One region of the Corynebacterium testudinoris genome, then DNA from elsewhere that is predicted to be linked to it. Evidence: predicted binding sites of a transcription regulator. Region 1 holds the regulator's gene; each other region holds the start of a gene.
What was found. Region 1 encodes LexA, which represses DNA repair genes until DNA is damaged. Its sites were predicted from a motif close to CGAACANNTGTTCG; they were not measured.
Positions count from the first base shown of each region.

Region 2: the regulator LexA is predicted to act here: its motif matches at 1,462-1,475, upstream of CTEST_RS04800 (HNH endonuclease signature motif containing protein).
Region 3: the regulator LexA is predicted to act here: its motif matches at 1,611-1,624, upstream of CTEST_RS11100 (HNH endonuclease signature motif containing protein).

Region 1 covers NZ_CP011545.1:1,589,703-1,591,974, reverse strand. The annotation lists gene CTEST_RS07675 (DeoR/GlpR family DNA-binding transcription regulator) at 1-662, opposite strand, end outside; gene lexA (transcriptional repressor LexA) at 984-1,712, opposite strand.
Region 2 covers NZ_CP011545.1:972,007-974,278, reverse strand. The annotation lists gene CTEST_RS04800 (HNH endonuclease signature motif containing protein) at 1-1,383, opposite strand, end outside; gene CTEST_RS04795 (helix-turn-helix transcriptional regulator) at 1,655-1,873, shown strand; gene CTEST_RS04790 (hypothetical protein) at 1,875-2,272, shown strand, end outside.
Region 3 covers NZ_CP011545.1:2,308,369-2,310,640, forward strand. The annotation lists gene CTEST_RS11095 (acyl-CoA thioesterase) at 1-12, shown strand, start outside; gene CTEST_RS11100 (HNH endonuclease signature motif containing protein) at 51-1,403, opposite strand; gene CTEST_RS11105 (acetyltransferase) at 1,694-2,188, shown strand; gene trhA (PAQR family membrane homeostasis protein TrhA) at 2,139-2,272, opposite strand, start outside.

The DNA.
Region 1 (2,272 bases):
TAGTCATTCCCGAGCTTGGTCGAGTCACAGAGCACCACGACCTTGTGGGCATTGGTCACCATCGCAGATTTGATCGCCGCCTCTTGGGCATCAGCCGTGGACAGGCCGTGATCCAAGGTGAGAGCATTAGTGCCGATGAAGGCAACGTCTGCCCGCATGAGTGCCAGAGTTCGCAGCGCGGTATCACCGACGACGGCCTGGGTGATGGCGCGCACCGAACCGCCGAGTAGTTGAACTTCGGCCAGCCCCTTGTTGGCGAGGTTCAATGCGATAGACAGGCTATTGGTGACGATTGACCATTGCCTGGCGTCCTGCTGCTCGGAGATGAGTTCAGCCAAGGTACCAATGGTGGTTCCGGAGTCGAGGAACAGCCCGCCGTTGGGTTCGGGCAGAAACTCCAGTGCAGCTCGGGCGATTGCGGACTTGGCGGTGGGAGCGGAGCGAAAACGTGCGTCAAGGGAAAACTCAGCGGTTTGGAACGTCTGGCTGGCAACCGCTCCGCCGTGGACTCGGTGGACGACGCCCTCTCGGTCGAGAACTGCGAGGTCGCGACGAATCGTCTCGGCAGTTACGTCGAATCGGCTGGCCAATTCAGTGACATTGACCCGCCCTTCAACAGCGGTCAAAGATGCAATTTGCCGACGACGCTCTTCTGCATACATCACAATTTCCTCGCGTTCCCACACAATCGGTCGATTAGATGCCCGTTTGTGCCATTCTCCCAAAAACTCGGGTGTGAAGCCCAACAAAGCGCCAAGCAATTGGTCTCAATCGGGCAAACATGCGTCAAAATCTGTGAAACAACCGCTCAGGGCGTTGAGTTACGTCCGTTACATCAGGCGATTGGCGGGATGTGAGAGGCCGCTATTCCCGAATTCGGGGGTAGTGCCGTGGCGGGATGGCGCAGGGTAGACGCGGATCGAGGGGGTTACATCAGACATCTGATCAGTGGCCGATGGGGCCCTAACGGGCCCCGGCGACCCCTACAGCTTGCGAAGGACCGACACGATCTTGCCCATGATTTCTGCATGCTCGGCGGGAATCGGGGCGAAGTCATCGTTGTGGGGGAGGAGCCACACGCCAGTGGAGTCAGTGTGGAACTCCTTGGCCGTTGCTTCGCCCTCAATGAGTGCGGCCACGAACTCACCCTGTTCTGCCACCGGCTGGGAGCGAACGACAACCCAGTCGCCGTCCAGGATGCCGGCATCCTTCATGGAGTGCCCGACCACCTTGAGCATGAAAAGCTCTCCATCGCCCACGATGTCCGAAGGGAGCGGGTAGTACTCTTCGACATCTTGCTCCGCGAGAATGGGGGACCCAGCCGCAATCTGCCCCACGACGGGGATGAAGTTCGTCGGGCTCGCATCGGCGGGCGCATCGGACTGCTTTGCCGCAGCGATAGCGGCAGAAGAGCGCCGACCTGGCTTGGTCGCCATATCCGTGGTGGGCAGGGTCCGCACATCGACGGCTCGCGGCTTATTGGCGTCCCTGCGCAGGAAGCCCTTCTTCTCCAGCTGCTTGAGCTGGTAAGCCACGGAAGAGGTGGACTGTAGGCCGGCGGCATCACCGATCTCGCGGATGCTTGGCGGATAACCGCGCAGCACCACGGCGTCGCGGATGACCTCCAAGATGCGACGTTGGCGATCAGAAAGTTCGGAGGGGTCGGGCCTGCCTGACGGATCAATCTTCGGAGTTGAGCTGTTTCGTGCCATGGTCCTTGGTCCTTTGCGTGGTTGATGTTGTGCGGTTGGGGTGGTTCAAAGAAGCGGGCGGTCGACGTGTCTTATTCGAATGGCGAGTCCTGCTGAGTCATCGGTGCCATCCATCACCTACATGTCTACCACGACTTGGTACGAATGTTCGACCTTTCCGCGCGACGTGTGGACATTTTTTCGAACGGGTGCTATAAATCGAACATAGCACCTACATCGAACATATGAACGCCGATCGTGTTCGATGATGTCTGGGCCGTTAGATACTCTAGCCCACATAATCGAAAGGACGTCATCATGACTATCTCATTGAATCGCACTGTCGCAGGTACGCCCGCTCCGCGTCGCCGTTCCATCCCAGCCTCCGCAGCGGCTGTATGGGAGCCGTCGGGCTTCCGTGAGGCGGCAGCGGAGCACCGGGTTGTTCGAACCCTCCGGGTCGCGGATCGAATGGAGCGGCGAGGGGATAGCGCCGTTGGTGTTCGAACAAATCCGGAGTCACTAGGAAAAGTTTCGAGCCGTCGGCGTCGGGGTTTGCAGACGTTAGGTACGTATCTCTT
Region 2 (2,272 bases), 620 kb from region 1:
TTTCCAGCCAGCTCTGCCACTTTCTCTATCCCTGGTCATGTGGCCCATGCCTCTGGCACCGTCTCGGTTGTCATTGTTATCGGCGTGGTGGCTCGGACAAACGAGGGTGAGATTTTCCAGGTCCGTCATCCCGCCGTGCACCCAGGCTTGAATGTGGTGGACGTGATTGTAGATGGCAGCTCCGGAGCAGTTTCCGCAGGCGCACAGCCCTTCCAGAGCGAAGAGCGCGAGGCGTTGGTACAGGGTGGCGGTTCGTACCGTCCTTCCCACTGCCAAGGGCTTGCCCGCGGTGTCGTGGAGGATTCCTAGATCGAAGGATGCGGCTCCGAGCTTAAGAATGTCGAATGGGGTCAGCAGATCGCCGGTGTTGGAGAGGAACACTGATTCGGAGCTCATGTTCTCGACATCCTCGGTCGTCATGCTCACTACGACGGAGCCGACTCCTTGGCGGTTGACCTTGCTGTCGTTCGCCAGGTGGCCTTCAAGAATTGCTTGGAGCTGATCGACAGCCCTGACTGATCGTCGGCGCTTGTCTTCCCCTTCAGGAGCCAAGGTGTTCGCTCCGGGCCGCAGACCTGGTGCGAGAGCTGCTTTGAGCATTGCGGCGATTGATGCAGGCAAGGTTGCCGTTAGTCGAACGTTGCCATCGCCGTCCGGCTCCCCCATGGAGAGGTATCGCCGCTTGTAGCCTGCGAATGGGTCTTTGGATCCGTCCGGCCGGCGGGCCGAGGCGTTGGCATTCTTAACCTGTCGACGAAGCCAGATGCGCAGATCCTCTGGGGTTCGTTTGTCAGCTTCCTCCAGCGCTTGTTCGTGGAGGAGGGACTTGCTGGGGCGGGAATGCTCGCCGAGGTTGCGTAGCTCCTGGGAGATGATGCGTTGTTTTTCGTCCGCAACCTCTTGGGCCTTCTTCCGAGCACGTTCCTGAGCCTCACGGTCGCGTTGTTGACGCCGCTCTGCTTCTTTGCGGGCTTCCTCCTGCCGACGCCGATGCTCTTCCTCAGCTTCCGAGTCACCCATATCTTCTGACGGGACGGGAGACACGGGCGAAGAGGGCACTGGCTGAGCTGCTGGCACAGTGAACAGACTCTCACCGCGCGACAAACGGTCAACGGCCTCCCGGTAGGAAATACCCAACGTCTTAGTCAGGTACTCGATGGACCTGGTAGATCCGACGAGCCGGCCGGCATTAGAACGTTCTGCGATCCAGGCAAAGGCGGCGTCAACGGTGGACTTGGAACCGGTGATGGTTTCGAGCTTGATCACGCCGTCTCGTACATCCTCGAAGTCCAGCGAGGAGGGGTCAGACATGGCGGCAGCCAGCTGCGCCAGGGCATCAACGGCCTGGTCAACCAGTGCATCTAGCTGCTGCTTAGTGGACATTTCCCCTCCAATCCGTTCGCTGTGTTCGCTTACATTTTCGATCGTAACAGCACTCGCGGCCGAGTCAAGCCGACAAAGCGAAAAATTGTTCGACTACCCCCAGGTGTGGTAGAACTTTTACTCTATGCACAGTTAAAGCGCCTTGATGTACACTATCTTTTACATCAACCGGAAAGGAACACGTCCTGTGCGATCAGTGCCGCCACCGAGAATCCCCACCTCCACTTAGTAGCCTCATTCGGCAACTCGACCCTCTGAGGAGCTCAACACCATGAGCGATGAAAAGCAGCACAACATGGTCCGCAAATACCGCCGTTGGCATGAGCTAAGCCAAGCGGAACTTGCGGAAAAGGTGGGAGTGTCACGCCAGACCATTGCCAACATTGAGCGGGGCAACTACTCCCCCTCAGTCCACTTGGCGTTGTCCATCTGCAAGGAACTCAAGCACTCCGTCGAAGAGGTCTTCGGCGATGAACAGGAAGGTGCATAACGTGAGCTACAGCTATTCAGACGCCATCATCGATCAGGCGGATGCCTCGGTCGATGACGAATTCGAACGGCAGATGCTGCACAAATCGTCGACGGTCACGGTGAAATGGATGTCGTGGTCGATTTTGCTCACTGCAGCGATGTTGGCATGGGCACTTCGAGGCCCGGACACTCTGTGGACAGTTCTCATCTGTCTCGCACCCCTGGTGGCGACGTGGATCGGCGTAGCGTGGCTCCGGAAATCGGTGCCGACCCCGCGCCCAGTCGCCCTGTCGCGGATCGAGTGGGTCGCCCTCATCTTCATCATTGTCGTGTGGCTGGCGGGCATTGCCGTGAGAGGCTTCGGTTCTTCCCCGTCCTTTACCATTGCCGCTGCAGTAGGGGCGATGATGGGCCTGCT
Region 3 (2,272 bases), 720 kb from region 1:
CACTTGGACTAGCGGCTGATAGCGTGCAGCGCTAGTAGCCGCCTCGGCGGTCACCTTTCAAAAGGACGTCCCCACTCAGAGCAATTAGAACGTTCGCTAGGTGGTGGTGGTTTCTCCGGTTCGCCTTGCTCTTTCCTCTGAGCCTGGGACTCCGACCGGATCCTCGCCCTGCGTTTGCTGATGCGTTGGGATACCGTCTGCAGCCACCGCCGCTCGCTAGGAGCTAGCGGGCCATCACCTTCGGACTCCGCCCACGACCCATCATCGAAGAGGAAGTACTTCCGCCTCGTCACCGGATCCAACACATAAGTCACCCGCCGGTCAGTTTTCATCGCATGATGCTTCACACACAACGCAGCGAGGTTTGCTGCCGTCGTGGGCCCACCATCAGCATGATTCACCCGATGATCCATCTGCGCCCGATGCCCAGGAGTATCACACCCACCCACCGCACACGTCCCATCAAGACCAACCACCAAGGAACGAATATCAGCAGGGGTCGCATACGCAGACGAAACCTTTTGGGCGATCGCATCAAGATCAATCTCCGCACCAACCCGGTTCAGCAGATCCTCCGTCTGCTGAAGCGTCAGATACCCCACCCCAGACACCCACCCCGGGGCAGTCGGGATATCCGATGCCCGATACAGGTTGAGGGTGACATTCGTTGCCCCCTCCCCCCTGATCAACGCTACGAGTGCCTCCGCCTGGCTAACCCCGTGAATGATCGCATACCTGCGGATACGCAGATCTATCTCTTGGGCGGTGATCCCATCAAGATCAGCATGCAACAGACCCCTGCCATCGCGGAAGGCTATCGAGACACTATCAACCGGTGGTGGTGCGGGATCCTCAGCAGAGATCGAATCATCAAGCATCGTAATGATCGCGTTCAGACGGTTTTTGATCTTGCCTGCCGTCGGCAAGATCTGATTCGCCCGGGTAGGGGTAAGAAACTCCGCTAGTTCAGTGTCAATGAGATCGAGGTGCTCTAAGACAGTCGTGTCTGCTTTGCACAGGACACTATCAATGACCTTCAGCCGTGGTAGGTCAAGATGGAAGTGCTGCTCTTGGACTGCCTTTAACTGGGGCAGTTCGTTGAGGCGATGGTGGGCACTGATCGCAGACATCAGGAACTGATCCCCACGCCCCAACGAACGCCGCAACCGAGCAAGCACCATGTCGACGTCATCATCATCACCGGGCAGGACCGATTGCCATAGTTCGTGGTCTTCTTGGCGCATCCGCGTTCCCCGACGAGCAACAGGATCATCAGGTGAACTAACAGCGTAGTAGTGCTGGGGGCGGGCAAGCACCTCTTTAAGGTGCGCCTCCACCAGTGACGTGCTGGGGTCGAGAGTAAGCGCTCGTGGCTTGCCTGAGTAGACAATCTCAATACTCACGTGCGTTCACCCCCTCCCGACCTTCGCTTGCGTGTTCTAATTCCAATGTTAGAATACGCAAGCGATCCACGCAAGGGGTGGAGGCAACTTTTTTGGAGATTTCTTGGCACCTGAACACTACGTGCACCTCAATCGACTAGGCCACACCTGCGCACCTCGGCTCATTCTGAACGAGGCTACAGAAACACCGTCGCTCGCCACTGTGTGCGACTATGCGATCGGCAGTGAGCAACAGACATGCCCTTCCTCGTCATAGGATGTAAGCCAGTTGGTTGAGCAGGGAGCATGCCATGTCTGAGGTGAAAATTCGCCCTACCGTTGGGGTCGCGGAGTACCCGGAGCTGGTGAAAATCTGGCGGAGTTCCGTCGATGCGAGCCACGACTTCCTGTCGGAGCAGGATCGAGATGCGATCGAGAGCAAGCTAGCTTCCGACTATTTTCCCGCCGTCGACCTCTGGGTGGCTGAACTTGATGGGCAGCCCATCGGGTTCTCGGGTGTCGCCGACGGCAACCTGGAAATGTTGTTTATCGCCGCAGCGGAACGGGGCACTGGGGTGGGCTCGGCACTGTTGGCTCATGCGGTCCGAGAACTCGGCGCTATAGCTGTTGACGTCAATGAGCAGAACCAGCAGGCCACAGCCTTCTACCTCAATCGGGGATTCGAGGTCACTGGGCGCAGCGATACGGACGAGGCGGGACGCCCGTACCCCCTCCTGCATTTGAAGATTAGTCGAGCTAGACCACGACCATCCAGACGGCGATCTGGTGGATGGCGGCAGCAATGATCGTCGCCACGTGGAAGTGCTCGTGATAGCCGATGACGCGGGCGTCTCTTCCTGGCCAGCGGAAACCGTACATGAGGGCGCCGA